2 regions of the Romboutsia sp. MSSM.1001216sp_RTP31141st1_G3_RTP31141_220114 genome follow, and region 1 is predicted to be linked to the other one. Evidence: riboswitches for the same ligand, from Rfam matches in the RefSeq annotation. Region 1 holds a riboswitch; the other holds the start of a gene.
What was found. A riboswitch is a leader RNA that binds a small molecule or an ion and turns the genes downstream of it on or off. The one in region 1 is predicted to bind lysine.
Positions count from the first base shown of each region.

Region 1 (16,609 bases):
GAGTATTTTGATTTTGAGTAGTTATAATCGATAGATTTCCAGAGTCATCAGATACAAGCCATGCCCATCCAGATCCAAATACACTTAGTGAAGCTTTATTAAATTCATTTTTAAAATTATCAAAAGATTTAAAGTCTCTGTTTATGGCACTTTTTAATTTTCCATGTAATTTTTTCCTATTAGGAGACATTATTTCAAAGAAAAATTCATGATTATATACTCCTCCACCATTATCTTTTATAGTTTTAGCTATTTCACTAGGCAAACAATCTAGACAAGTTAATAAATCAGAAATACTACAAGCATAAAGGTCAGGGTATCCTTTTATGGCATTATTTAATTTATCTAAGTAAGATTTATAATGTTTATCATAATGTAAGATCATAGTCTCTTTGTCTATATAAGGTTCAAGAGAATCATAAGAATAAGGTAGAGGCATAGGTTCTTTGGGGGTATATATTGGAGATAAAGAGAAAATATTTTGTGGATTAAAAAATATAGTTAATAATAAAGTTATAAATAAAAATTTTTTCATAAAATCACCTCATAATTAGTATGTTTACTATTTATAAAAAAATTTACAAAAGGTATAATAATTTATAAATTTAAATATAAATAACAAAATTATTATATATTATTTATAAATGATATAAAAAAAATCTTTTATACTTGAAAATAAAAATAAAGGTATATATACTATTAATAATAAAAGTGAATAAAATAAAAAGGGTAGAGGTCGCAATATTTAAAAGTACTAATGAGGAGTTAAGCGCGTAGAATCATTAGGAAAGGAACTATTGCCGAAGGGTATAGCTGATGCTTTAAGGTTATATGCCTGGGGGTACATAAAATATATGTATCACTGTCACAATTTATTTTGTGAAGAGCTACATTTGAGAAAAATTTATACATAGGTATAGTTATATTGCTGTGTCTAAAAAGTTAATGTATAACTTTATGTAAAAATTTATAAGTCTTGAGTGTATACTCAAGACTTTTTTACGCTTTAGGAAAATATGATACTTTAAAGAATGTGGATAATTATTGAAGTTGAGTAATACCAATCAGTTTGCAGAGCGTAAAAAAGACATTTTGAGCAACGGACGAAGTCGTTGACGACATGAGCGAAGCGAATTTTTTATACCCTTATATTCACTAGAGACTAAACAATTTTAAGGGGGAAGTTTTATGAGAAGCAAGAGAAATTTTAGGGTATTATTAATGACTATTATAATTTTTATGATGTCTATGCCATTAGTATTTGCAGGGGGGGATGATATATCAACTATAAATTCAGAAAGACTTAAGATGATAACTTTAATACCACCATTAGTTGCTATAGTTTTAGCATTTATAACTAAGAATGTAGTAATATCGTTATTTGTAGGTATATTTTCAGGAAGCTTTATAATAAACATGTCATCTGGAAATGTTATAGTTGCTTTTGTTAATGCATTTTTAGATATAGTAAATAGGGCATTAAATTCATTAGCAGATCCATGGAATGCAGGTATAATACTTCAAGTTTTAGCTATAGGTGGGGTTATAAGCCTAGTAGCTAGAATGGGTGGTGCAAAAGCTATAGCAGAGAGCCTAGCCAAAAGATCAAAGACCGCTAGAGGGACTCAACTTATAGCATGGTTTTTAGGATTATTAGTATTCTTTGATGATTATGCAAATTCATTAATAGTTGGTCCTATAGTTAGACCAGTAGCAGACAAAATGAAACTATCAAGAGAAAAACTAGCGTTTATAATAGATGCTACAGCTGCACCTATAGCTGGGCTTGCTATAATATCTACATGGATAGGTCTTGAAGTTGGACTTATAAATGATGCATTTAACGGTATAGGAGTAGAAGCTGATGTATTTGGAGTATTTTTAAATACCATACCATATAGATTTTATAATATATTAATATTAGCATTTATAGTTATATCAGCAGTTCTAGCTAAGGATTTTGGACCAATGAGAGAAGCTCAAATTAAAGCCCGAAGTGTTAATAAAAATAATAACAATTCAAACAATGTTAGTAATGATAATTCTGATTTAGAGCCAAAAGAAGGTATAAAATTAAGTTCATGGAATGCAATAATACCTATAGGAACATTAATAATAGCTGCGTTAATTTCTTTTTATTATAGCGGATACACAGCAGCTATGAACTCAGATAACCAAAATCTAATACAATTATTTACTAATTCTCCATATTCATTTGATGCTATAAGAGAGGCGTTTAGTGGAGCAGATGCTTCGGTTGCATTATTCCAGTCAGCTTTATTTGCAAGTATTGTAGGCATAGTTCTTGGAGTTAGTAAAAATATACTTACAATCTCTGAAGCTATAGATGCTTGGATAGATGGAATGAAGGGACTTATTATGACTGGGGTTATATTAATACTTGCATGGTCATTAAGTTCTGTTATAAAAGAACTAGGAACAGCTAAATACTTAGTAACATTATTATCTGGAACACTACCAAATTTTTTATTACCAAGTGTAGTATTTATACTTGGAGCCATAATATCATTTGCTACAGGAACAGCTTATGGAACAATGGGAATACTTATGCCTCTTGCAATACCACTAGCTCATTCTATAAACCCAGAAATGTCGTTTATAGTAGTTAGTACTAGTGCAGTACTAACAGGCGCTATATTTGGAGATCACTGCTCACCAATATCTGACACTACAATAATGTCATCAATGGGAGCTGGATGTAATCATATAGATCATGTTAATACACAGATGCCTTATGCATTATTTACAGCCGTAATAACAGTATTATTTGGATATATACCGGCAGGACTTGGTATACCTGTTTATATAGTATTACCAATAGCTTTATTAGCTACATTTATAGGTATACATGTATTAGGTAAGAAAACGTATGAAGAAGTTGATAATATTATTTATACTATGGATTAGTTTTATTAAAAATAATAGAGTTTGTATTATATAGAATAATAATTATAAAATAAGATAATAATAATTGTAAAAAAAGAAAACGTAAAATATATTTTACGTTTTCTTTTCATCTAAAAGCAAGGAGTTATTCTATGGGATATATAAATTTTGAAGAAGAAAAGGCCGTAGTGAATGAACAATTATCAAATAGAAAAAAAAATAACGAAATATTTTATAAAGATGCAACTACAAAAAAAATAGAACTAAATGATTATGATAATAATTCAAAATATAGCTATAATAAAATAAAAGATAAACTAATCGGCAAAGATGGTATATTTGACGAACAAGATTTTTATGAAATAGTAGAGCAAGATATAATTTGCGCTAAATTTAGAAAATGTGATTTTAAAAATATTAAATTCAAAGACTGCACATTTATAGGTTGTACTTTTAATGATTGCAATTTTAGCGGTGGAGGAGTTGTATTTGAAAATTGTATATTCATAAAAGAAGGAAGTGAAAAACGACCTTCTTTAAATAAAAAAGACAATATAGGGTGTAGTTTCTATAATTGTGATATATATGCAAAATTTTTAAATAGTGACTTATCATATTGTATTTTCGAAAAATGTAAGATTAGTAACACAAGTTTTGAATTAACATATTTAAAATCTTCAATTATAATAAATAGTGAAATTGATATGTTTGAGATTATAGATTGTGATCTTTCAGGCTTTAAAATTTCAAATACATATATACAAGATATAATGTTTGATGATAAATTTACAACTAAATTTGATGCTAAAACATTTTTTGATAAAATTGAACCTAGAGTTAAGGATAAAAATGAATATGAAGGTATATATATGACATATAAAACTTTGTCCGAAAAATTTAAGGAAAATAACTTGAATAATAATTTTGGAGAATATTATTATATAGGGAAATGTACACAAAGAAAATGTGTTAAATTTTTACCTAAAATAAATTCGTATATATATTGGTTAGCATGTGGGTATGGAGAAAGACCTTGGCTTTGTGTATTATCATCTTTAGTAATAATGATAATATTTGCATTTATATTTTTAGCAGTAGGTATTGAGTTAGATGGACAGGTTATAAAATATAGTTTAAGTAATATTGGTACATGGAACCTAAAACAGTTTATTAAAGATTTTAATGAGGTTATAAATTTAAGTGTAGGTATGTTTGGAGCTGTTGGGTTTAACAATTCAAAGCCCACAGAAGTAGCATACATGGTAGCAAATATTGAAATGCTTGTAGGAATCATTATGATGGGAGTAGGTATAGGAACTCTAACGAGAAAAGTTGTAAGATAGTAATATATATAAAAAGAACGTAGAATTATCTACGTTCTTTTTTTTATATATTATGCTGCAGAAGATTCTTCTGTTCCACGTATCTCATCAGCAGTAAGTATTTTTGTATTTTTGAATAATGTATGTCCTATTAAAGCACCTATTATACTAACTACTATACATCCAACAGCAGCTATTAAAGCAGGAGTTCCGTTTTGACCAACTGCAACAGCGAAACCAGCTATAGGAGTTGCCATACCAGGAACACTTATTGCAAGTGGTGCAACATAAGAACTTACTAATGCAACTACAACACCTGATAATGCTCCACCTATGAAGTTAGTAACAAATACTGGTATTGGATTAGCAGTTATTATATCTGATTGAGTTAAAGGCTCTATAGCAACAGCTATTGTATCTTTCTTTGAACCAAATTTCATTTTTGAGAAGAATACAAAGTTCATGAAAGAAGAACCAAATACTGCTAATGCACCTATTGCCATTGGAAGACCTGTTAATCCTATTATAGATGTTAAAGCCATTGATGATAATGGAGCAGTAGCAACAACTGTTATTAAACCACCAAGTATTATACCCATTAATATTGGAGATGTAGTAGAGGCAGCTGTTAAAGCTTGTCCTATTTGCATTAATGTATCATTAACTATAGGATCCATAAATCCTGCTATTGCTCTTGTTAAAGGAGCAGCAATTAATATTATAACTATTAAATCAAGACCAGCAGGAGTTTTCTTTTCTAAGAACTTAACAACGAATGATATTAAGTATCCTGCAACGAATCCTGGAAGTATTCCAAATCCTGAAACTGTTAAACCAACTAATACAGCGTATACTGGAGATACACCTAATGCTAAAGGTACTAATATAGCAGCAGCTACACCACCTAAAGAACCGTTAGCAGCTCCAACTTTCTCTAAGAAAGATATACCAAATTGTTGTCCAAATAGCGAAGCGTGGAATGCTTCAACTAAGAAACTTGCGCAAGCAGCACTTGCTAATGCACCCATTGCCTTCATTCCGTGAGGTGCCTTGTAACTAAATAATGTGAATAATGCCAGTACAACCAATAATAATGCTGTACTTGTAAGTATTTGCATCATGCTAATTTTCCTCCTAAGTATATAAATGTAATGTTTTATTTGCTTAAGGTATTGTTTTCCTTAACGTCATATTTACTTAAAGAAATCTTAAGACAATTTTGATTATAAAGCACATTTCGACAATTGTAAATAGTTTTGTTAAAAAAATGCTAAAATTAAAAGAAAAATGTATTATTATTTTAAAATATGTAAGAAAGTTTACAGTAAATGTTAATTGAATTTAAAAAAATGAAAATATTACCTCTAAAAAGTATTGAATACATAAAATATAATAAAAAAATAAATTATTATTTTAAAATACAATAAAAATATATAATATAAACTATAACACATAATTTTGTCTAAATAAAACTCTTATGATAATATGTAGGTATAAATTAACTAAATTACAAGGAGAAAAAAATGACAGCAAACGAAAGAATAAAAATATTTTTGCAACTACAAAATAAAAACTTAAAGTTTCAAGATATAGCAGATAAGATGGAGATAAAACCACAAACATTAAGAAGTTACTTAAATAAAAAAGGGTACAAATTAACAAATGGAAAGTACGAATTAAAAGATGACATAAAAGAAGAGAAAAAACAAATAGAATTTAATGAAATTAAAAACACTAAAGTAGAAAAAAAGGAAAATGTAAAAAAAAATAATACTAAAAGAAAAACACAAAAACCTAAAAGAGATAAGAAAGTAAATTTAACACCTGAGGATATGGACAAGTTATGTGAAGTATATGATTGGTACTTACAAGTTAGGGATGTTAAGGCAATAAAGCCTAAGACAAAAACTTCTAAAAAAGACATAGTAATAGAAAAAAATAATATAGATGAACTAAAATCAACTAGCATAAGGGTAGATAAAAAAATATGGGAAGATTTTGAAAGGTTATGTAGTAATTCAAGTTTTACTAAACAAGAAATAATAACTCAAGCATTAAAAAACTTTTTAAAGGAAAATAAACATTTACTATAAAGGGTTAAGTATACAAATAAAAAAGAGGGGATTGAAGTGAATAAATCGTATTTATATGATTAATAATAAGGTTAAATAAAAAGGGGTGGTAAACATGAATGAAAATAATTACAATAAAGAAGAGATAGACTTTGAAAAATTAAACTCAACATTAGCTAACCCTGATTTTGCAAATTGGTACTACAATGAGTTTATGGTAAAAGACAATGTCGTTTCTATTGATGAATTTGTAAACATAATAAATACTTATAATTCAAATAATATTCAAAGTTAATAAGTAAGGCTTTAAATAGACATTCCTATATTAGACAGTGTTAAAGATGTAAAAGTTATATACATTAAATATGAGGAAAAATAAAATTATGATTAAAAATGATGAAAAACCTATTGTTAAGTTTATATTATAAGCTATACATTAGGTTTTTTTATTTGGTGACTGTAAATGTTTTAAAAAAATATATATGTATTGTATAATTATTTATATTATATAGGAAATTAATAGTAATAAACTTATATTAAAATTAAGGAGATTGGTATGAAGGTTTTAATTGTTGAGGATAATTCTAAACTTTTAGAAAGTCTAGAGGAGGAACTAAAAAATCATTTTGAAATAGATTCATGTAGTTTTGGAGAAGAAGCCATATACAATATTAAACAAAATATATATGATTTAATTATACTAGACTTAATGTTACCTGATATATCAGGATTAGATATATTAAAGTCTATAAGAAAAAACGGAATAGATACATTAGTACTTATTTTAACTGCTAAAGAAAGTTTAAACGATAAGGTATCAGCATTTGAGATAGGAGCAAATGATTATCTAACAAAGCCATTTTATATGGAAGAATTAGTAGCAAGAGTATATGCAATGTTAAGGACTAATGGAAAAATAAAATCTAATAATAAAATTGTATTTAAAGATTTATATTTAGATACAAATAATAAAACTGCATCTATAAATGGTGAAGATTTAAATCTTCAAAATAAGCAGTTTAATTTACTTGAGTATTTTATAATAAATAAAGGAACAATACTTTTAAAGGAACAAATATATGATAGAATTTGGGGAATAGATTCAGATGCTACTATAGAAATAGTTGAAGTTTATGTTAGCAATTTAAGAAAGAAGCTTAGCAAGTACGGATATGATAACTATATAAAAACTAAAAGAAAAGTAGGATATATATTTGATGATAAATAAAAATGTATTTAGTAAAACTAAAAATCGTTTAATAAAAATAAATATAGCCGTAGTAGTAGCATTTCTTATAATATTTTCTATATTTATATATTCTTACTTTAAAGGACTTACATATAGCAATATAGACAAAAATCTTAAAGCTGAATTAGAAAATATAACTATGCAACTTAATAATAGATCTATATTTTATCCAATAGTGTTAAAAGACCCAAGTAATATGGTCTATGTTTATGAGGGAAATAGAATAAGATATTACACAGAAAATGGCTATTTTAATGAACTATTACCAAGACCTAAAAATAATAAGAATGATACTTTCTTTACGTACACTGAAAATGGATATACTTTTAGAGAATTAAACATTGATATTGGTAAATATAAAATACAAATAATAAGAAATATAGATTCGGAAAGAAACTCGTTAAAACAACTTATATTTGTATTTATAATAGGAGTATTAGTAGCTGTAATAATAACATATTTTGTAGCACTTTATTTAACTAAAAAAGCACTAATACCAATAGAAACTGCTTGGAATAATCAAGCTAAATTTGTTCAGGATGCATCTCATGAGCTTAGAACTCCAATAGCCATAGTATCTTCAAAGTTAGAAAGCTTATTAAAGCATCCAGATAGTACTATATCTGATGAAGTTGAATCTATAGCTGATGCTATGAAAGAAACAAGAAGAATAAAGAAGATGATAAGTGATTTATTATCATTAAGTAAAGAAGATAGTACTAATGATATTATAAAAGAAAATGTAGATATAAATATAATGATAGATGAGATAAGTAAAAATTATGCAGATATAGCAGAGATTCAAGAAAAAGAATTTCATACTAATATTAAATTAAAGAATAAAAAAATATTTACAGATAAAAATAAGTTAAGACAGTTATTATTAATATTTATAGATAACTCTTTTAAATACACAAAAAGTGGGGATAGTATATCAATAAGTGCTTATGAACAAAATAACGATATTATAATATATATAAAAGATACTGGAATGGGTATAAAAAAAGAAGATATCGATTATATATTTGACAGATTTTTTAGAAGCAATAGTATAAGACATAAAGATATAGATGGCTCAGGAATAGGATTATCTATTGCAAAAATGATTGCTATAAATCTTGGTATAACAATAACTGTAGATTCTAAAGAAAATGAGTATACATATTTTAAACTAATAATCCCTAGATAAACAAATTGTTTAGTGATATATATAGGGGGTATATAAATAATATAAATTAATGTTACAAATAATAACTATATTGTAATATAATTCATATTATAGATAAGAGAGTATTTAGGAGGTAAGAAAATGGCTAAAATAATAAAAACATCACAATTTAAAGGGGAAGTAGAAGAAAGTAAAGGGGTAGTTGTAGTAGATTTCTTTGCAACTTGGTGTGGACCTTGTAAAATGTTAGCACCAGTATTTGAATCATTAGGAAATGAAATGGATGATGCAAAATTTATAAAAGTTGATATAGATCAAAGCTTAGAAATAGCTCAAAAATTTAATATATCTACTGTACCAACAATGATGATATTTAAAGATGGAAAACCAGTAGAATCATTAGTAGGATTTATGCCAAAAGAAGCAATTAAATCAAAAGTTAAGTCACATTTATAAAATGATAGGTGGTTAATATGAGATATGATATGGCAATAATTGGAAGTGGGCCAGCAGGACTTTCTGCTGCAATAAATGCAAAAATAAGAAATAAAAATATAATAGTATTTGGAAATGATAATTTAAGTAATAAATTAGTAAAAGCTCCATCAATAGAGAATTATCTAGGATTTTATGATATAAGTGGAGAAGATTTAAGAGATAAATTTAAAGCACATATAGAAAGTATGGATATTGAAATAGTAGATAAAAAAATAAATAACGTATATGCTATGGGAGATTACTTTGCTTTAATGTCAGGGGATGAAATGTTTGAAGCTACTACAGTTATACTTGCAACAGGTGTAGAGTATGGTAAGCCAATAAAAGGTGAAGAAGAATTTCTAGGTAAAGGTGTAGGGTATTGTGCAACATGTGATGCTCCTTTATATAGAGATAAAAAAGTAGCTATAATAGGTTATAATAAAGAGTCTGAAGAAGAAGCTAACTTCTTAAGTGAAATAGCATCAAAGACTTACTTTATACCTATGTATAAAAGAGAAGGTCTTATGAGATCTTCAGATGGTTTAGATAGTTCTATAGAAGTTATAAATGATAGACCTGTTCAAATCCATGGAGAAAATTTAGTAAATAAAGTAGAATTAAAACAACAAGAAATAGACGTAGATGGAGTATTTGTAATAAAAGATAGTGCTTCGCCTAAATCATTAGTGCCAGGAATAGAGACAGAAGGACCACATATTAAGGTTGATACTAATATGAACACAAGTATAAATGGATGCTTTGCAGCAGGAGACTGTGTTGGTAAACCATATTCTTATATAAAGTCAGCTGGTCAAGGTCAAATAGCAGCATTAAATGCAGTAGCTTATTTAGATAAATTAAAAATAGAACAAAAAAAGAATAATTAATAAAAAAAGCACTTAGATTAAAATCTAAGTGCTTTTTTTATGCCATATTTCAATACATCTGTTATAAAAAACACTTTTACAATAAATGTAGATATGATACAAGCTAATATTAATAAAGAGATAAGTTAATAATTATATTAATAACTTACCTATAAAATAAATTAACATAATAAAATAAAATTAAAAGACACTTAGAAAAGTTAGTAAAATAACTAAAATCAATGGTTTAAGTTAAATTGAATTTATTGTAAAATTAGAAATTTGCAAATGGAAAAATTAATTATGCAAAAAATGACTTGAAAAGTATTGAAAATATAGTTATAATGAATAAAAAAGAAATATTAATTCAAAAATATTTATTAGCCAGTAATTTTTGAAATATATAATAATATTTTTAAAAAGGGCAATTATATAAAAGTATTTATAATTAATTTAGGAGGGATTGAAATTGGAAAATTTAAATAGCTTAATATTAAGCATTAACGATTTTATATGGACATATATATTAATAGCTATGTTAGTAACACTTGGAATTTACTTTAGTGTTAAGACTAAGTTTGTACAATTTAGATATTTTAAAGAAATGTTTAAGCTTTTAGGAGAAGGTGCATCTAAGGAAAATAAAAAAGAAGGACAGGTATCGTCGTTTCAAGCATTTTGTATAAGTACTTCATCTAGAGTTGGAACAGGTAACATTGCAGGGATTGCTATGGCTGTTGTAGTTGGAGGACCTGGTGCTATATTTTGGATGTGGATAACAGCATTAATAGGTTCTGCATCAAGTTTTGTTGAAAGTACATTAGCACAGATATTTAAGATAAAAGACAAAGATGGATTTAGAGGTGGACCTGCTTATTATATAGAACAAGGGCTAAACAAAAAATGGATGGGAATATTATTCTCTATTCTAATAACTATATGTTTTGGATTTGTATTTAATGCTGTTCAAGCTAATACAGTTTCACTTGCATTTAATTCAGCATTTGGAATTGATAGATTAACTATAGGGATAATAATTACAATACTTACAGCAATAGTTATATTTGGAGGAGTTCATAGAATAGCTAAAGTATCTGAGATAATAGTTCCAATATTTGCAGGACTTTATATATTAGTAGCATTATTTGTAGTTGTAATAAATATAGGTGAAATACCAAATGTACTTAAGCTTATAGTTGAAAATGCCTTTAATTTTAGAGAAATGTCAGTAGGTACGACAGCAGGAATAATACTTACTGGAGTAAAAAGAGGACTATTCTCAAATGAAGCTGGTATGGGTAGTGCACCAAATGCAGCAGCAACTGCAGATACATCACATCCTGTTAAACAAGGATTAATACAAACACTTGGAGTATTTACAGATACTATCTTAATTTGTACATGTACAGCATTTATAGTACTTTTATATCCAGGATACTCAACTAGTGGATTAAGTGGAATAGAGTTAACTCAAGCAGCACTATCTTCTCATATAGGAAGTTTTGCACATATATTTATAGCTTTATGTATATTCTTATTTGCTTTTAGTTCAATAGTAGGTAACTATTACTATGGAGAATCAAATATAGAGTTTATGAATAGCAATAAAACTGTTTTAAATATATTTAGAGTGTTAGTTGTATGTATGGTTTTATTTGGTTCAGTAGTTCAAGTAGATGTAGTTTGGAATTTAGCAGATGTATTTATGGCCCTTATGGCTATAATAAACTTAATAGCAATAGCTCTTTTAGGAAAATATGCTTTTATAGCACTTGAAGATTATACTAATCAAAAGAAAAATGGAATTAAAAGTCCAGTATTTGATGCATCAAATATAAAAGGACTTGAAAATGTTCAGTGTTGGAACAATACTGAAATAAGAAAAACAAAGAGTATGTAATATTGAATAAATTTAAGTGCCTTTTAATTAAAAGGCACTTTTTTAGTTAAAATCATTAATTTTAATTATAATTCATAGCTTTCTAGGTATCTACAAAAATCATGAAACTCATCTATATTTTTAATTTCTTGTAAGTTTCTAATATCAATAATTACATTACTAGGAATATGCAACATAAACTCCATATCAAATAGCTCACACTCTATAAATCCTTTTTTGTAGTCATATTTATAAGGTATATATTTATTGAAATTTTTTTCAAAATACTTTATTTTAGCATAACATAACTTGTGTATATAAAATAATAAAGCTAGAGTTGAGTGATTTTTAGCAAACTTATTGGAAAAATATTTAACTTTAGGGTATTTCTTATGGTTTGATTCCCAATATAAATCATCATTTAATTGAAGGTTATATTTTTTTAGTAGATTATATTTTTCTTTAGAAAGATATTCGGTTTCTTTTAACATAAATTCCTCCAGTATTAAGAGAATTTAATATATTATTACTACTTAATAATATGAATATTGAAAATTTTAAATACATAATATAAGCTTTTTCTATAATGAAGTTAAATTATATATAGATATTAAATATATAAATTTTGTAGTTACTAAATAGTTAAAATTAAAATCTTGTGGTAAGATAAAGTAAATTAATAGAATTAAAATTAATTAAGATCTAAATACTCCAAAGGATATATTATGCAGTTAGGAGGGTTATAAATGAATATTACACCGTTAGATATATTAAATAGGTATTATGGATATACAAACTTTAGAAAAGGGCAAGAAGATATTATAAATTCTATAATTAATAATAACGATGTTCTTGCTATAATGCCAACAGGAGGAGGTAAATCCATATGTTATCAAATACCTGCCATGGTACTAGAGGGAATAACTATAGTTGTATCTCCTCTTATATCACTTATGAAAGACCAAGTAGATACACTAAAGGTTATGGGAATAGAAGCTGAGTACATAAATAGTTCTCTTTCAAATAGTGAATATGAAAAAGTACTTAACAATATAAAAAATGATAAATGCAAAATATTATATGTAGCACCAGAAAGGTTAGATAGTTCTGATTTTTTAACAGTAATATATGATAAAGTTGTATGTCAAGTTGCAATAGATGAGGCACACTGTGTATCACAATGGGGACATGATTTTAGAGTAAGTTATAAAAAAATACCATATTTTATAAATAACTTAAGAAATAGACCAATAGTAACGGCTTTTACAGCTACAGCAAGTGATGAAGTTAGAAAAGATATAGTAGAAGTACTTAATTTAAATAATCCAAAAGTATTTATATCAGGGTTTGATAGAGAAAATTTATCTATAAATATAATTAAATCCCCTGCTAAAAATAAATACTTATTAGATTATGTTAAAAATCATGAAAATGAATGTGGGATAATATATGCATCAACTAGAAAAGAAGTAGAAAATATACATGATGGACTTTTAAAAAGAGGTTATTTAGTATCTAAATATCATGCAGGTCTTAGTAATGAAACAAGAAAAGAAAATCAAGAAAAGTTTATAAATGATGATATTAAGATAATGGTAGCAACAAATGCTTTTGGTATGGGAATAGATAAACCAAATATAAGATGGGTAATTCATTATAATATGCCACAAAGTATAGAAAACTACTATCAAGAAATAGGTAGAGCAGGAAGAGATGGCGAAGAAAGTGAGTGTATATTATTATTTGCTCCACAAGATGTTCATACGCAAAAATATTTAGTGGAAGCGTCCATAGAAAATCCTCAAAGAAAGATAGCTAAATATACTAAACTTCAGCAAATGGTAGATTTAATATATACTAGTGATTGCTATAGAAAATGTATACTAGATTATTTTGGAGAAACTATGGAAGATGAATGCAATAACTGTAGCAACTGTTTAAATGATGGAGAGGTAGTAGATAAGACACTAGATGCTATGATGGTAATATCTTGTATTGCTAGAATGAAAAGAAGCTATGGAATAACCATGATAGTCGATGTTCTTAGGGGTTCTAAAAATAAAAAAGTATTAGAATTAGAATTTGATAAATTATCAACTTATGGTCTTATGAAAAAGTACTCTAGTGAAGATTTAAAAAACTTTATAAATACATTAGTATCACATGGATTTTTAGATATAGTAGAAAATTTAGGACATAGAGGAACATTTCCAACTATAAAATTAAATGAACAATCAATGAGAGTTATAAAAAAGGAAATAAAAGTTGAATTAAAAGAAGCTAAAGCAAGTAAGTCTAAGTATGTAGAAAATGAATTATACGAAGAATTAGTAAGCTTAAGAAGTAATATAGCAAGAGAAGAATCTATAGCTCCATATATGGTATTTGGAGATGCAACTCTTAAAGGTATGGCAAGTATTTATGCTACATCAAAAGAAGAAATGCTTAGTGTATCTGGTATAGGCGAAGTAAAGTATGAAAAGTATGGTTCTAGATTTAAAGATGTAATAGAATCATATATAAATAGAAACAATATTGATAAACAAAAAGTATTAGATAATAATACAAATAAAAAAGACAACACAAAAATTAAAGATGAATATTTTGAAGTTACTACAGATAAAGATCTATATAATATTTTAGATGATTTAAGAAAAGATATAGCAAAAAAGGAAAAGACTATACCTTATATGGTAATTAGCAAAAATTCTTTAAAAGAAATAAGTGGGAGGTATCCAACTACTAAAGAACAATTAAAAGATATAGGTGGTATGGGTCCAGTTAAAATAAATAGATACGGTGAAAGTATATTAGATGTAGTAAATTCATATATAAATGAAAAAAATATAAGACCAGAGTGGGAAGATAAAAAAAGACTTAAGCTTATAATAGATGGAGAAAATAGAAAAAATAATGAAATAGCCCTAGATTTATTGAATCAAGGGAATGATATAAAATATGTATGTGAAGAAATAGAAACATCTCTTTCTACAGTTTTAGGATATATATATGATTATATAAAAGAAGGAAATTGCATAAACTTTAATATAGATTTAGAGAGTATGTATGAACAAAAAGATAAAGCAATGATATTAGATGCATGTGAAAGGTTTTCTGAAGATAAGATAAGTGTAATAAAAAAGTCACTACCAGATTATATAAAGTATGAAAATATCAGAGCTGTAATACTTGAAAAATATATATAAAATATTGAATAAAAAATAGCTTGATGCTAAAAAGTATCAAGCTATTTTTTATGTTAAATTAAATTTTATGTAACTTAATGAATATTTTGGAAATAATCTAAAATATGTAAAAAATTAACTTTAAAATATTGAAATAAAAATATTATTATGCTAAGATATTGATACCTGGTATTAAAACTTAAAGTAATAACTTAGATATAAAAGAAGAGTTAAAAAGTTGGAGGAAAAATGAATAATATAAAAATAATATGTGATAGCTTATCGGATATACCTAAAGAATTTATTGATAAATATGATATAGAAGTAGTACCACTTAGCATAATTTTTAATGGTAGAGAATATATAGATGGAGTAGATCTAACTGAAGATGAATTTTATAAAATGCTAAGGGAAAATGAAAGTTTACCAAAAACATCTCAAGTTACGTATATGTCATTTAAAAATGCATTTGAAAAATACATAGATAAATATGAAGAGATTTTGTATATAGGAGGATCATCTAACGCATCTGGTACATATCAAAGTGCTGTTATGGCTAAAAATGATATAGAAAACAAAAATATACACACATTTGATACATTATCATTATCTATAGGAAGTACATGCTTAGTACTTAGTGCAGCTAAGTTAGCTAAAGAAGGCAAAAGTATAGAAGAGATAATAAAACATCTGACAAATTTAAAAAGTAACTTATCTGTTTTATTTACAGTAGAAACGCTAGAGTATTTGCAAAAGGGTGGTAGAATGTCTTTAGCTAAGGCTACAATAGGAAATATGTTAAATATAAAGCCAATACTTCGCTTAGATGAAGGATTAGTTAAACATTTTTCACAAGCGAGAGGTAAAAAACAAGTAATAAACAATATAGTAGAAATTATAAAAGAACAACAAGGTGAAGATTTAACTAATAAGACTATAATAATTGGTTATGGAGATAATGAAGGAGATTTAAAAATATTAAAAAATAATTTATGTGAAAATCTAAAAGTAAAAGACATTGTTGTTGTAAATATAGGAAGCTGCATATGTGCACATACAGGACCTGGAGTGCTTGGAATTGCATGTTGTGATATATAATAATGAAGATAAACTATAAAAGTTATATAATTTAATTTTTATAGTTTATTTTTTTATTTAAAAACATAAATTAACGTATATTGCTTTAGTATTTACATTTAAAAATTCTAAATTTATCTAAAATTTTAATTATTATAAATATACAAAAACATAATATAAAAAATAAATATTATGTTATAATGGAATCTGTGTGAATTTAAGGGGGGTGTATTATGAACATTGATAGAATTTTAGATTTTTCATCCAATGCAGGAAGACTTATGCTTCAAAGTGGAGGAGAAACGTATAGAGTAGAGGAAACTATATCAAGGATCTGTCAGTCTTTTGATGTAGATGAAGTAGAAGTATTTGCAACACCTACAGCGGTAATGGTTTCTATATTT
Region 1 covers NZ_JBCIUO010000007.1:64,144-80,752, reverse strand. Annotated here, with positions in the region: gene ABCP60_RS11195 (superoxide dismutase) at 1-535, opposite strand, end outside; lysine riboswitch at 723-898, shown strand; gene ABCP60_RS11190 (Na+/H+ antiporter NhaC family protein) at 1,189-2,928, shown strand; gene ABCP60_RS11185 (pentapeptide repeat-containing protein) at 3,060-4,250, shown strand; gene ABCP60_RS11180 (PTS sugar transporter subunit IIC) at 4,301-5,350, opposite strand; gene ABCP60_RS11175 (DNA-binding protein) at 5,753-6,322, shown strand; gene ABCP60_RS11170 (hypothetical protein) at 6,417-6,596, shown strand; gene ABCP60_RS11165 (response regulator transcription factor) at 6,858-7,529, shown strand; gene ABCP60_RS11160 (HAMP domain-containing sensor histidine kinase) at 7,519-8,739, shown strand; gene trxA (thioredoxin) at 8,860-9,174, shown strand; gene ABCP60_RS11150 (NAD(P)/FAD-dependent oxidoreductase) at 9,192-10,085, shown strand; gene ABCP60_RS11145 (alanine/glycine:cation symporter family protein) at 10,534-11,964, shown strand; gene ABCP60_RS11140 (hypothetical protein) at 12,030-12,434, opposite strand; gene recQ (DNA helicase RecQ) at 12,690-15,149, shown strand; gene ABCP60_RS11130 (DegV family protein) at 15,378-16,226, shown strand; gene ABCP60_RS11125 (threonine/serine exporter family protein) at 16,439-16,609, shown strand, end outside.

Region 2 (16,609 bases), on a different contig from region 1:
TTTTTTGATTTTCGTTCAGTCCTAAGAAGTCCATAATTTTTTTATTTCCTTCAGCAGATCTTGTAAAGAATCCACTAAAGAAAGTTCCAAGGCCTAGAGCATTAGTCATAAGTTCCATATTAGAGGAAGCTAAACTAGCATCTACAGGATTATCAGAAACTACAAGTATTACAGCAGGAGCATTGAAGAATAGACTATCCCTACCAGTAGGATTTGCTTTAAATTCTTCATACATTTTTACCCACATCTGGGCATATAGCTTTAAATTCATTGTCTCAGGTGTTAAGTTAGCAAGCATATATTTACCCATATCACTTAATCTTTCTAAAGACATTTCTTTTAAAGTTTCTATGCCATCTTTAACTACAATATAAGATACATCTTGTGCATTTCTTGCTGTTTGAGTAAATCTCCCTGCTTCTATGATTTTAGAAAGTTTTTCTATTTCTACATCCTGATTTTTAAAGTGTCTTACACTTCTTCTAAACTTGATAAAGTTTAGTAAATTATCTGCATCAATAGAGAAATCCTCTTTATTATAATCTTTAACTTCATTCATGTTATAATCATCAGTTGATACTGCATTTTTAGGGCATATTGCAATACAGTGACCACATTTAAAACAGGCTACATTTTTAATATGAGCCTTTTTATCTATAAGTTCAATATCTTTAACCATGCAATCTTTAACACATAGAGAACATCCTATACAAAGATCCTTATCTACTTTCATCATAAAAAACACTCCCTTTAATTTATATAATATCTTTCAATTTTAATTTATATGTCTTAATTATTTTGGTATACTAATAAGTAAAATTCATAAGAAAATACAAATATATTTATTAAGGATAATAGTGATTATAGCACTGTTATAACCACTATGTCTAATTTAAAATATTCATAAACATATAACTTTTAGTTATAGATTTGATAAATTATAAAAAGGAGTAGAAAATGAACCTACAACAACTAGAGTATTTCAAAACAGTCGCTGAAACCGAAAATTTTACTAAAGCTTCAAAGTTATTATTAGTTACTCAACCAGCATTAAGTAAATCAATAGCAAAGTTGGAAGGAGAACTAAAAGTCCCTTTATTTGAAAAGAGTGGCAGAAATGTCAAACTAACTAGGTTTGGGAAATTATTTTTAGTTCATGCAGAGAGAGCATTGGTAGAGATTGAAAAAGGGATAAAGGAATTAGATGAAATGGTTAGTGATACTACAGGGACAGTTTCTATTTCCTCTACATCTAGAGTAGGAGCTTATTTTATGAATTTTATAATAAGCGATTTCTTAAATGATAACCCTAATGTAAAGTTTCAATTTAACCAACAGTCTGTAACTGAAATAATAGAAGATTTAAAAAAAGGAAAAATTGATATTGGTTTCTATGATAATCATACAGAACCTATTTGGGATATTAATATAGAATCTATACCAATAAAAAAGCAAGAGTATATATTAATAGTACCAAAGAATCATAAATTAGCCGGTAGAGGAGAGGTATCTTTAAAGGAATTAGAAAATGAATCTTTTATAGCATTTTGTGAAGGTAGTAAAGATAGGATTCTTTCTTGTACTGATGCTTTAGGGTATACCCCTAAAATATCAATTCAGCCAAAAGGAGCTAATATAGGAAGTGTAATAGAAGGATTAGTATCTGCTGGAGCAGGGATTTCAGTAGTTCCTGATTCACCAACTATCAATACAAATACACTATCTAAAATAAATATTAAAGAAACTATTAAGGAAAGAATAATATATATGAGTTATTTAAAAAATTCATATATACCTCCAATAGCAAAGTTATTTAGAGATTATATATTAGAATATGTTGATAGAAATTATATAACTTCATCATAAAAAATGTAACTCCTAAGTTAAAGGAGTTACATTTTTTATGTTTATTAATTTAATTCAAGGATCTTTTTTTCTATATTATCTAAATTTTTATCTTCTCCATAAGTTAAATCAACCTTGTGAAGAGGGATAAGTTTAGTCTTGTGCTTAATTTTATAACCTATATATATACTTAAAAATAGAGGTATACCTATATAAGAAGCTATTAAACCACTCCAGTCAATGCCATCTGGTTTAATACAAGAATAACCTTGACCTATTATTATAACTATACACATTATTAATGCTAGTATAGGTCCAAAAGGATACCATTTAGCAGTAAATTTTAAATCTTTTAAATTATTACCTTGATGAGTATATGCTTTTCTAAATCTATAATGGCATATTGCTATTCCAACCCATGCTATAAATCCAGCAAGGCCAGATGCAGCAACTAACCAAACATAAACAGTACTTTCGGCAAATACACCTGTTAAGAAACAAAAAGATGCAACTATAGTAGTTAATATTAAAGCATTTACAGGAACACCTCTTTTATTAGTCTTAGCAAATAGCTTTGGAGCAAGTCCATCCTTAGCCATAGAGTGAAGCATTCTGCTTGATGCATACATACCAGAATTTCCAGCAGATAATACAGATGTTAATATTACTGCATTCATAAGAGAAGCAGCTCCAGCTATACCTGCTTTCTCAAATACCATAGTAAATGGACTTTCAGAAACACCAGCCTGTGTAAAAGGTATTATAGCACCTAAAACTATTATCGTTCCTAAATAAAATATTAATATTCTCCAAAATATGGATTTTATAGCCCTAGGAATAGTTTTTTCTGGATTTTCACTTTCTCCAGCAGCAACTCCTATAAGTTCGGTTCCCTGAAATGAAAATCCTGCAACTAGAAAAATGGCAAAGATTGATTTTATTCCACCATGGAAAGGTCCATCTTTTATAAAATAATTATGAAATCCTATTTCATCAGAACCAATTATACCAACTATCATTAATACACCTATTATTAAAAATATAATTACAGTAACAACTTTAACACCAGCAAACCAATATTCAGACTCACCGTAAGCTTTTGATGATAGGAAGTTTAATCCGACAATTATTATTAAAAATAATAAACTCCAGTAAACTCCTGGTATGTTTGGGAACCAAAATTTCATAACTAAAGAACCTGCAACCATTTCGGCAGCTATTGTTATAGCCCAGTTGTACCAGTAATTCCATCCAAGTGCAAACCCAAGTGCTGGGTCAATAAATTTAGTAGCATAGGAACTAAAAGATCCAGAGATTGGCATAAAAGTAGCCATTTCACCTAAACTTGTTATTAAAAAATAAACCATAATGCCTACTAAACCATATGCAACTAATGCACCACCAGGTCCTGCTTGATAGATAGTATCTCCCATTGCAAGAAATATACCTGTTCCAATAGAACCACCTAGTGCTATCATGTTTAGATGTCTTGCTTTTAATCCTCTTTTTAATTCTTGATTTTGTTCACTCATTTGATTATCCTCCTTATGGTGTAAATTTTCCATAAGTAAGTAACTAAGATAATAAAATTTATCTAACAATAAAAATGCGCTTAGTTTATGTCGCTAACGACTTCGACGGTTACTCAGATATATTTTTATATTATTGAGTTATTGATATACCTTATATAAGTTATCAGTAATTTTAGGTTTACATAAGGTTTTTGTATACAAAAAAAGCCATGAGACTATACCCATGACAAAAATACGTAAATTATATACAAAAAATACAACGTACCGTACGTTTTCATTGAAAATAGCTCTCCACAAAAATGTGACAGTCTTATGCATATTTTACATAAGCCCAGTAAATAGTATCAAAGCCATTAACTATTTACTTCGGCGAAATTTCCTTTTGTATTATTTCATTGAGCTTACCTCCATAATACTACTCTTAAATTTCGCGCCTCTATCTCAGTTATCTACTTGTTGTTTTAAATTATAACCAAAACAAAAAATAAGTCAATAGAAAAGATTAGATTTTGTACAAAAACAATAAATAATAAGTTTACTAACAATAATTGCAAGTGTTAAAATAGAGTTAACATAGTTAGTAAAAATATAACAAGGAGCAAAAGCATTAAATAAAGAAAATTGAGGGGGAAAGCAAGTGACATTATTAAAAAAGAGCATAGCAAGCATAACAACACTATGTTTAATAACTATAAATCTAACTAGTTTGAGTTTTGCAAGTGAGGATATGCAAAAACAAGAATTAAAAAAAGCTATAGAAAAATCGGAACCATTTGTAGTAAGTGGTAATATAAAGGAAGAGAAAAAAGAAGGTATATCACCTCAACAAATCCTAATTAATTATTTAAGCAATGTAGAAAAAACTTCTACTTTCAAAGTCAAATCAAAAGAAGATGATAAAAATGATTCTCAGGTTATAGTAAGACTTCAACAGTATATAAATAATATACCTATCTATGGTTCAGATTTAGTAGGATGCGTAGATTATGACGGAAATATAAAATCAATTTCAGGATATATAGAGCCAACATCAAAGACATTAAAAGGATTTAACTATAATCCGACTTTAACTAAAGATGATGCACTTAAGATAGCAAAGGAAAAACTTGAACTAAAAAATGAATTAAATAAAAATGAAAAAGTAGAGTTATATTTATATAAAAGTAAAGAAGAATATAAACTTGCATACAAAGTAGATGTAAATATAATAGGAAAAACAATTTATAACAAAATTGTATTTATAGATGCTAACAGTGGAGATATAATAAATCAATACGAAAACACAAACAATATAATCAAATCAGAAAAAATTAAAGCAAAAGGTGTATTTGGAGATGAAAGAGAAATACAAGTAATACATAGACAAGGTGAAGCAGGCTTTAAAGACGGGTATTATTTTATAGATTTAAGTAGAGGATCAAAACCTATAAAAACTTTAGATATAAAAGGTCAATATTTTTATCAATATTATTATCAAAATAAAATTCCTTATGGCATGGATAATGATATAAAATATTTTAGCACAAAACTAGAAAAGAGCGATGGAAAGTTTGTAGATGCAAACTACCATGTAGGAAAAACTTACGATTTTTATTTAAATAAATACAATAGAGATGGGCTAGATGGAAAGGGAAGTAAGCCAGAATTACTTGTAAATGTAAATGAGCCAGGAAATGCATTTTCCAGTCTAGTAAATGGAGTTGATATACTAGTTTTTGGAAATGAAAACTCAACAACTTATGATTCTGCAGGATCATTAGATGTAATTGGACATGAATATACTCATTCAGTAGTAAGACATACTGCTAATTTAGATTATGTATCTCAATCAGGCGCTATAAACGAAGCATATGGAGATATTTTTGGTACTTTAGTAGAACATACTTATAAATCAAGCAAAAATTGGACTATAGGAGAAGATTTTTCAAAATATGGATACTTAAGAAGCATGAAAAACCCAGATATAGATAATGTAGATAATATGGAAATCTGTAGAAGGTCTCATGTACATAATGATAGCTGTGACAATGATTACGTACATGAAAATAGTGGTATAATAAATAAATTAGCTTACCTAATATCTGAAGGTGGAACACAATATGGTATTAATGTTAAAGGTATCGGAGAAGAAAAAATGGGTAAACTTTTCTATGATGCACTTACAGAAGGCTTATATTCTCAATCAGATTTTAATCATCTAGGAGAAGTATTATTATTAAAAGCTAAAACAGCAAGTGAAAAAGAAACAGTAGAAAATGCTCTAAAAGCTGTTGGGATAATGAAGGTAAGCTCAAATAATCCTAAAGTAGTTATAAGTAAAATGGTAGGAGAAACTAGATATGAAACATCTATAATGATAAGTCAAAAAGGTTGGGATACTTCTGATAATGTAGTATTAGTAAATTCAAGTTCTATAGCAGATGCTCTTTCAGCCACACCATTTGCAAAATCTATAAATGCTCCAATACTTCTAACACCAAATGACAGCTTATATTATAATATTGAACAAGAGATAAAGAGACTAAAAGCTAAAAATATATATATTATTGGAGGTACAAGTTCAGTATCGAATAATATAGTAAATGAGCTTGAATATGATGGATTTAAGGTAAATAGAATAAGTGGAATAGATAGATATGACACATCATTAGAAATAGCTAAAAGATTAGGTAACATATCAAATATAGCTGTTGTAAATGGAGTTAAAGGATTAGCAGATGCAGTTAGTATAGCACCTGTCGCAGCCAATAAGAATATGCCGATAATACTAACATCACAAAATGAAAATTTTGATAAAATTAATAAGTTTATTAAACAAAACAATATACAAACATCTTATGTTATAGGTGGACAAAGTACTATATCTAATGATATAACAACTAAATTACCTAACTATAAAAGAATAGGTGGAGATGATAGAAATGAAACCAATGCTTTAATTTTAGAGAACTTTTATAAAGAAAAAAATCTAGAAGACATACTTATAGCAAAAGATGGCATAAATAAACAAGATGATTTAATTGACGCCCTATCAGCAGGAGTATTAGCAGCTAAGAAAAACTCTCCAATTGTAATAGTTGGAAGTAATTTAAATTGGAAGCAAAAAGAAATTTTATCATCTAAAGAAACAAATGAAGTAACTCAAGTTGGTGGAAATGGAAATGAAAATTCATTTAGTCAAATAATTGATATATTAAACAAATAACTAAATTCTTTATAAAAAATACTAACAAGTAAAGTTAGTATTTTTTTGTTTAAAATCTAACTTATATGTTTTATATGTAAAAATATGGGAATAAAATTAATATATATGGATAGAAAGCTTAATTCAAGTAAAAAAGAAATTGAAGAATTTAAAGAATGTAGTTAGGAGATATTAAAATGAAGTTGGAAAAAGAAATAATATTAGAAGAAAGAGAAGCTAAAAAGATAGAAAGAAAATCTGAGAAATGTGATAAAAAGGAATTCGAAATTAACAGCGAAAGAAATTACAAAGAAGCACAAAAAGAAGCTAAAGCTCATCAAAAATCTATGAAAAAATTAGAAAAAGAAAAGTTTGAAGAAAAAAGGGAAGAAAGAAAAGTAAATAAATAAATTAAATAGGTATTTATAAAGGTATATAATTTAAGTATTATATGTTTATATAAGTATCTATTTAGATTATTTACTAAAACACTAACTTATTAAAGTTAGTGTTTTTTAATATATTTAAATAATAAATACAAAGATATAAAAAAAGTGGATTAATTAAAGGAATTTGTTTAAATTTGTAAAAGTATATTAATAAAGAGGTGAGTTCATATGTTTAACCAAAGTATTGTTTTAGAATTTGACAAAAGGTTAGTTTCAGAAGAAGAGATGATTGAGAATATAGATTATTATATTTCAAGGTCTAGTGAAGGTATGAAACTCATATCACAGGGAAAGCAAAAGGAGGCTATGAAAATATTAAAAGAAATTAAAACGTCATTAAAGAAAGAATACATATATTATAATAAAGAGAAGATTAAACCATATATACATAGAAATAATGTATATAGAACTTATCAATGGGGGATAGTTTTAGCTTATTCTAAATTATATAAAGTCTATTCTTATAAATATTTGTATGACAATTTATTTAATGTATGGGATAGTATCTCTAATCATGATTCTTGTTTATTTTTAGGATATAGAATATAAAGACACTTATATTATTTAATGATATAAGTGTCTTTTTAGTATAAAATAAATTTTATTTGTATAAAAATTTGGGTAAATATGATCTATAGCTACTTTTATATTTATTAGATTATTTACATCGAGATATTATAAAATTTTCAAAAAAATATAAAAAAATAAGGAAATTTACTGAAAAATATAAAATTTAAGCTAGAATTAGGTGGTATCAAGGGGTATAAGAAAAGTGAATATAAATAGCTTGAATATACACTATATATGGTATAAAATAGAGGTTGTGTTACTACATATAGTGCTTATGCAAAGTTAAGTAAAGTGCTGAAAAACAAAAAAGTCAATACTTTTTATTAAAAAAGTTATTGTTTTTTTATCTAGTAAGACTTGACAAACACATCAAGAAATATTAGGCAAAAGGAGAGTTTTATGACCAGAAAATTAAATATAATAAAAAGAAATGGAAAGGTTGCAGAGTTTGATAAAATAAAAATCGAAAATGCAATACTAAATGCTATGAAATATGGTAGCGGTATATATGAAGAAGAAATAGCTAAAAAAATAGCTAACGAAATAGAAGAAAATTGTTATGAAAAGTCACCTTCGCCGACAGTATATCAAATAGAAGATATGGTATATAAGAAGTTAATAGATTATAAACACGAATTGACTGCGAAAGCTTATGAAGGATATAGAGCGGTACAGTCATTTAAAAGAGAAGTGAATACAACTGACGAAAGTATATTAGGATTACTAGACAATAGTAATGAAGATGTTATAAATGAAAATTCAAATAAAAATGGATTATTAGCGTCTACTCAAAGAGACCTAATAGCTGGAGAAGTTTCAAAAGATATAGCAAGAAGAAAATTAATACCAGCACATATAGCGCATGCCCATGATGAAGGTGTACTTCACTATCACGATATGGACTATGCAATTCAACCAATTCATAACTGTATGCTTATAAACTTAGAAGATATGTTAAATAATGGTACAGTAATAAGTAATAAATTAGTAGAATCACCAAAATCATTTACAACAGCTTGTACAGTTACAACACAAATAATAGCTCAAATAGCAAGCGGTCAATATGGTGGAAACTCTATAACTATAAAGCATATAGCACCATTTTTAAGAGTATCGTATGATAAATATTTCAATAAATACAAAGAAAAGTATTCTGAAGAAATGGCTAAAGAATTAGCTGAAGAAAGAATGTTAGAGGAGCTAAAAGCAGGTATACAAACTATAAGATATCAATTATCAACGTTATATACAAGTAATGGTCAATCACCATTTTCAACTATATATTTAGAGATTGAAGAAGGTCATGAATATGAAAGGGAAATGGCTTTAATTTGCGAAGAAATGATAGCGCAAAGATTAGAAGGAATGAAAAACTACAAAGGACAAGAAGTAGGAGAAGAATTCCCTAAACTAGTTTATTTATTAGATGAACATAACTGCCTAGAAGGTGGTAAGTATGACTATATTACAAGGCTAGCAGCTAAATGTAATACGAAAAGATTAGTTCCAGATTATCAAAGTGCTAAAATAATGAGAAAGAATTATGAAGGAAATACTTTCCCACCTATGGGATGTAGAAGTCACTTATCTCCATGGAAAGATGAAAATGGAAATTATAAGTGGTATGGAAGATTCAATCAAGGTGTAATATCATTAAACTTAGTACAAGTTGCATTAACTGCAAATAAAGATATGGATAAATTCTGGGAGATATTAGATGAAAGATTAGAACTTTGTAAAGAAGCTTTAATGGTTAGACATGATTTATTAAAAGGAGTAAAATCAGATGTATCTCCAATACATTGGCAACATGGAGGAATAGCTAGACTTAAAAAAGGAGAGAAGATAGACGCTCTTTTAGAGGATGGATATTCAACTCTTTCTTTAGGATATGTTGGGGTATATGAAATGACTCAAGCAATGCTTGGTGTAAGTCATACAACTAAAGAAGGGGAAGCATTTGCATTAGAAGTTATGCACCATTTAAATGATGCTTGCCAAAGTTGGAAGGAAGAAACTGGTCTTGGATTTGGATTATACGGAACTCCTGGAGAAAGTTTAACTTCAAGATTCTGTAGAATAGATAAGCAAAAATTCGGAGAAATTAAAAATGTAACTGATAGAATGTATTATACAAACTCATACCATGTTCACGTAACTGAAGAAATAGATGCTTTTGAAAAATTAAAGTTTGAAAGTCAATTCCACGACATAAGTTTAGGTGGATGTATAAGTTATGTAGAAGTACCGGATATGAGTAAAAACCTACAAGCAGTAGAGCAAATAATAAATTACATCTATCACAATATACAATACGCAGAAATAAATACTAAGCCAGATATATGCTATAAATGTGGATACACAGGTGAAATAAAGCTTGATAAGGATTTAGAATGGTATTGTCCAAACTGCGGAAACAGAGATAAAGATGAAATGCAAGTTATGAGAAGAACTTGTGGATACATTGGGGCAAATATGTGGGGTAAAGGACGTACTCAAGAGATAGGTGAGAGAGTACTTCACTTATAGAATTTGGAGTGATAATATGAGATTTGCCAAAATAAAAGACAATGACATAGCTAATGGACTTGGAGTAACAATGTCTTTTTGGACACAAGGATGTCCCCACCACTGTAAAGGATGTTTCAATGGAGAAACATGGGATTTTAACGGAGGTCAAGAATTTACACAAGAAGATTTACAATATATTATTGATAATATAAATAAAAATAATATAGATAGAGACTTATCTATATTAGGAGGAGAGCCATTATGCCCTCAAAATGTAGAAGGTGTATTTAATTTATGCAAAGAATTTAAGAAACATTACCCAAATAAAATGATATACCTATGGAGTGGATATACACTAGAAAATTTTGATGAAAGTCAAAAGAAAGTATTAAAATATATAGATGTATTAATAGATGGTAAGTTTGAAGAAAACAATAGAAATCTAAGCCTAATGTTAAGAGGTTCATCAAATCAAAGAGTTATAGACGTAAAAAAGACATTATTAAGTAATAAAATAGTATTTTATGAGCTAGGTTAAGTATGTAGAATGCATCAAGATAAATATAAATTTTATCTTGATGCATTTTTTACATGTAAGTAAATTATATTAAGCACAAAAATGTTAACAACTCATGAAAGTAAAATATGTCAATAAGATTGAAAATGTAAAACGTGACATTTGAGGAACGGACAAAGTCGTTGGTGACATGAAGTGTAGCGCCCACGCAGTGGCTTAAGCGAAGCGAATTTTTTACAAAATAAAAAATTATTATGCTAGAAGAAGTAATTTCATAGAGTACTTTAACGTTTAGTTTCAAAAAATGAAATTAATAATTATTATCATTTACAAAAATGATTAATTATGATATACTTTAAATAAATAGAGAATTAATGAGTAATTTACTAGCAAGTGAACATAAAAGTGTAAATTATATCATAGCTTACATAAATTTTTTAAATCCGATGATCTTCAGCACGTTATTAGATTTAATACAGAAAGTATAATATTCCCCTATATGATAAATTACATTATAAATGTTATGCTAATTATACTCTTAATTTACTAATATAACTACACAACTTCTATATAAAGACCACGATTCATATCGTGGTTTTTATTTTAAAAAATGATAATGAAATTCATTTACAAAAAATAAAAATTATGATATATTAAAAATAGGCTTAAAATTATCGCGGCAAATTTCTGATTTTATAGGAGATGATAATTATGGCAAGAATGATGGGACCTAGATTTAAACAATGTAGAAGACTAGGGTTAAATGTATGTGGGCATCCAAAAGCAATGGATAGAGCTACAAAAGGAACGTCTAGAGCGGACAAAAAGCTTTCACCATATGGAGTACAGTTATTAGAAAAGCAAAGATTAAAGGCTTACTATGGTGTGTTAGAAAAGCAATTTTCTAACTATGTAAAAAAAGCGATGAAATCTAAAGACTCTACAGGTACAGCATTAGTACAAATGTTAGAATGTAGATTAGACAACTTAGTATATAGATTAGGGTTAGCAAGCTCTACAAGACAAGCTCGCCAAATGGTAGTTCATGGACATATACTAGTTAATGGGAAAAAAGTAGATATACCTTCTTATGGAGTGTCAGTAGGAGATGTTATATCTTTAAGAGAAAAATCTCAAAAAAATACAATGTTTAAAGATAGTTTTCAACAAAATGCTACTAGCCAATATCCTTACTTAACTAAGGATATAGAGAACTTTTCAGGTGTTCTTACTAGAAAGCCTGAAAGAAATGAAGTACCAATAGAAATTGACGATATTTTAGTTGTTGAGTACTACTCAAAATAATCTAAATATAAAATTACCATAAATCTTAGGGTTTATGGTAATTTTTTTATTTTAAGTATTTTATAAAGATAAAAATGGACAAAATGATAGTTATATTATAAGCTAATCTATATAAAATAATTAAAAGGAGGTCGTTAATGTATAGTTTGAACAATATCAAGCAAAATAATTGTCCATTAAAATTCATATCAAACATACTCGGAAAAAAATGGGTATGTGAAATAATATGGGAAATTGGTAATGATAAAAAAAGATTTGGAGAATTACAAAGGTGCATAGAAGGATGTAGCAAGAAGATGTTAATTCAACAATTAGAATTTTTAATCGAAAATGGAATAGTAATTAATGACAAAAAAGAATTAAAAAATAATATCCAATCAACATACTATTTAAGTGAATGTGGTGTTTCGTTACTTCCAATAATGGAAACTATGATACTTTGGAGTAACAAACATATTAAATGTGATTGTTAATTTTATATAGATATTAATCTGGTTACAAAAAAGTTACCAGTTGATACAAGAGCTCATACTTGTTATATTATAAAAAACAGGTATGAGCTCATTTACTTTATATAAAAATAATCGGAAGGAGGCAATACATGAATTATACGTTTTTTTCAGAATTTCTTATGGTCACGAATTATATGACTTTAATATCAATAGCAATTTTAATAGGAATGTTTTTTGTAATAAATAAATTAAGTAAAAAGATAAAATTTAATAAATTAATGATTTTATCAATAGTATTAGGGATTGGACTAGGAGTATTAGTCCATGCTATAGCAGGATTCCCAGAAGATCCTACTAAGGTAACTTGGTTAACAGAAGTATCTAAATGGTATGGGCTATTTGGATATGGTTTTATGGATTTATTAAAAATGTTAGTAGTTCCACTTGTGTTTGTTTCAATAGTAAGAGTAATAATGAACTTAAAGCAAGGTGAAAACCTAGGTAAATTAACAGGAAAGACTATTGTAATGTTATTAGGAACAACAGCGATAGCAGCAATAATAGGTATAGTAGTTGGAAATTTATTTAACTTAGGAGTAGGACACGAAGCGATAGTAAAAAGTGGAGAAATAAGAGAGGTTACACCAATAGTCGATACTATAAGAGGTTTATTACCATCAAATCCAGTAAATGCAATGGCACAAGCTAATGTAGTTGCAGTAGTAATATTTGCAGGATTTTTAGGTATAGCAGTAAAGAGACTTAATAAAAAGTATTCAGAAATAATAAAACCATTTGTAGATTTAGTAGAAGCATTTTATAAAATAATAATAAGTGTTTCTATAACAGTAATAAAACTAATGCCTTATGCAGTAGTTGCTTTAATGGCTACTACGATAATAGATAGAGGTGTAACATCAATATTAGATGTTATGGACTTTATAATAGCTCTTTATGTAAGTGTAGCAATAATGTTTATTGTACATTTAGTAATAATAACTTTAAGTGGGGTAAATCCTATAAAATACTTAAAAAATGTATCTAAACCACTTATATTAGCATTTACATCTAGATCAAGTTTAGGAACATTGCCTGTAACAATAGAAACACTTACAGATAATGTTAAAGTAGATCAAGGTATAGCAAGTTTTGTAGGAAGTTTAGGTTCTAATATGGGAATGAACGGTTGTGCAGGAATCTATCCAGCATTAATGGCAATTACTGTAGCTAATATGTCTGGTACTCCTATGAACTTTAGTTTTTATATCATGTTACTTATAGTAATAACTATAAGTTCGTTAGGAATAGCTGGGATACCAGGTACTGCAACAATGTCAGTTTCAGTAGTTATATCAGGTATGGGTATGGGAGCATATTTCCCGCTATTAGGTGGAATACTTGCTATAGATCCAATATTAGATATGGGACGTACAATGCTTAATGTTAATGGAACTATGGCTTCAGCAATAGCAGTTGCTAGTTCATTAGATAAAATTGAAAAAGATAAAATAAGTTAATAAAATCTATAAAAAACCTTCAAACAACTATTAATTATTTGAAGGTTTTTTATTAGTTTTTTATATGAATATTTTTATTAAGAAATCTTTGAATTTATACATATACTATTTTCTTTAATTATTAGTTTGCCTAAAAAAGCTCCAATTAGTGCAGGAATAACCCAGTTAAATCCTATATTAGCAAATGGAAGATTGTTAATAAAAGGGATATTTATACCTAGATTACTAAGTACTGTAAGCAAGCTTGTTAATAATGTTGCATAAGCAGCACCCTTAAAAGCAGAATCTCTCTTAAATATTTTTCCAAACAAGCTCATTAGAACTAAAACTATTGAAACAGGATATAACACTGTTAGTATAGGAGCAGCAATAGCTATTATTTTATCTACGCCTAAATTAGAAAATATGGCACTAAATACACATATAAAGGTTACTATGTATTCATATTTTAGTTTTCTATTAGTTACATCTTCGAAATACTTAGCTGTAACAGAAGTTAATCCTATGGAAGTTGTTAAGCAAGCAAATGCAACAACTATACTTAATAATATAGTACCAGTATTTCCTAATAAAAGATTTGTTATATTAACTAGTAATTCTGTCTGAGAAATGCTAGCATCATACACCGTAGAAACTGTAGCTCCAAGATAAGCTAGTCCACCATAAACTAGTGTAAGCCCAATACCTGCAATTAAAGATGCTTTTATCGTAAGGCTTATATTTTCTTTCTTATTTCTGTAACCTTTACTTAAGAAAGATGACATAACAAGTGCAGTTATACCACCTAATCCAAGGGCATCCATAGTTTGATAACCTTGAGTTACACCTCTCATAAATAGATTATCAGAAGAAATATTAGTATTTAACTCACCAATAGGAGATAATATCCCCTTGATTATTAAGATCGCTAACGCTGCTAAAAGTATAGGCGTTAAAAATTTACCTATAATATCCATAACCTTACTTGGTTTTATAGTTAATATAAACACTAGTGTAAAGAATAAAATTGAAAATATTATTGGATTAAATGAGTTATTTAGAGGAAGTATACTCATTTCAAATGTAGTTGCACCAGTTCTAGGCACTACTAATATTGGACCTAAGCACAACATCATTATTACTTCTAAAGTAAGCCCAAATCTTTTGCCAGCTTTTCCAATAACATCTTGGAATGAACCAGCCTTTGCTATTGCATTGATAGAAAGTAGTATTATACCAACATCTGCAATTATAAACCCTAAGAAACTCATTAGCCAATTGCTACCAGAGGTAACACCTATGTATGGTGGGAAAATCAAATTACCTGCTCCAAAGAACATTGAAAATAGTGCGAAACCAATAACAATAATATCAATATTTTTTTTCATAATAACACCTCTTTTTTATTTTATATATAAAAAAGCCACATAGTATGTACCATGTGACTTTTATTTTGCCTAGGATAAATAAAAAAGCCACATAGTATTATCTATGTGGCTTTACATAACAAGTTAGCTTTCACCATCATAGATACAAACAAGTACCAGTTTGTATCTACGATTAATCTATCGTTCATAAATACAAACCAACTACAATAGCCAAAAGCTAAAATAAGATATATTTAATTGTTTATTGTTAGTTAGATTTGTATTAATTATCATATTTATATTCTCCTAAAAAATTTATATTTAAATTGATTATATATAGTTAAAGGGAATATGTCAATAATATTTTTCAGAAAATTTATACAAATTATTTTATAATTAAAGTAAAAAATATTTTATAAATATGCAGTAAATTATAAAGGCTTAAGTAATAGCAATTATAGAAAAAAATAAAAATTTAGTGTATATTAGTTAAATGCTAATATAAAAGTAATAAAATAAAAAGACAATCATAATACAATAAAACATTGAAATAAAATAAACATATTAGCCATATTCTATGATGGTTAATAAAACAATAATAGTAAAATTAGATAAGGTGGAATTAAATGAATAATAAATTTGAGAGTTTAAAATTAAATAAAGATATATTAAAAGCATTGTATAATTTAGGCTATAATTCACCATCGAAAGTTCAGAGTGAAGTTATACCAAGGTTATTAAGATATGAAAATATAATAGTCAAATCAAAAACTGGGAGTGGAAAAACTGCGAGCTTTGCTATACCAATATGTGAAACAGTAGAAGTGGATAATAACAATCTTCAAGCACTAATAGTTGTACCCACTAGAGAGTTAGCACTTCAAGTAAAAGAAGAGATATCTAATATAGGTAGATTGAAGAAAATAAGATGTAGTGCTATATTTGGAAAACAACCTATGAAAGATCAAATAAAGGAGTTAAAGCAAAGAGTTCATATTGTAGTAGCAACTCCAGGAAGAATAATTGATCATATAAGTAGGGGTACAATTAACCTTGAAAGTATAAGATATTTTATAATTGATGAAGCAGATAAAATGCTTAAAAAAGGGTTTGTAGAAGATATGGAGTTTATATTTAATAGTATACCTAAAAATAGCATTAAAGGACTATTCTCAGCGACTATAGATAAAGATATAAAAAATATTTGCTTAGAATATATGAAAGATGCAGAAATGGTAGAAGTAAAAAATGAAAATTTATTAAATAATAAACAAATATCAGAAAAGACAGTCAAAGTAGAGGATAAAAAAAAGTATGATACTTTAAAAAATATAATATATTCTCAGGCTCCAGTATCAGTTATGATATTTTGCAATACAAA
Region 2 covers NZ_JBCIUO010000004.1:39,866-56,474, reverse strand. Annotated here, with positions in the region: gene ABCP60_RS08340 (nitroreductase family protein) at 1-736, opposite strand, end outside; gene ABCP60_RS08335 (LysR family transcriptional regulator) at 958-1,866, shown strand; gene ABCP60_RS08330 (amino acid permease) at 1,911-3,377, opposite strand; lysine riboswitch at 3,654-3,824, opposite strand; gene ABCP60_RS08325 (cell wall-binding repeat-containing protein) at 4,015-6,582, shown strand; gene ABCP60_RS08320 (hypothetical protein) at 6,759-6,971, shown strand; gene ABCP60_RS08315 (hypothetical protein) at 7,179-7,559, shown strand; gene nrdD (anaerobic ribonucleoside-triphosphate reductase) at 7,980-10,109, shown strand; gene nrdG (anaerobic ribonucleoside-triphosphate reductase activating protein) at 10,126-10,629, shown strand; gene rpsD (30S ribosomal protein S4) at 11,320-11,913, shown strand; gene ABCP60_RS08295 (helix-turn-helix domain-containing protein) at 12,051-12,386, shown strand; gene ABCP60_RS08290 (cation:dicarboxylase symporter family transporter) at 12,515-13,882, shown strand; gene brnQ (branched-chain amino acid transport system II carrier protein) at 13,960-15,249, opposite strand; gene ABCP60_RS08280 (DEAD/DEAH box helicase) at 15,855-16,609, shown strand, end outside.
Region 2: another riboswitch for lysine. It lies ahead of ABCP60_RS08330 (amino acid permease); the one in region 1 lies ahead of ABCP60_RS11190 (Na+/H+ antiporter NhaC family protein).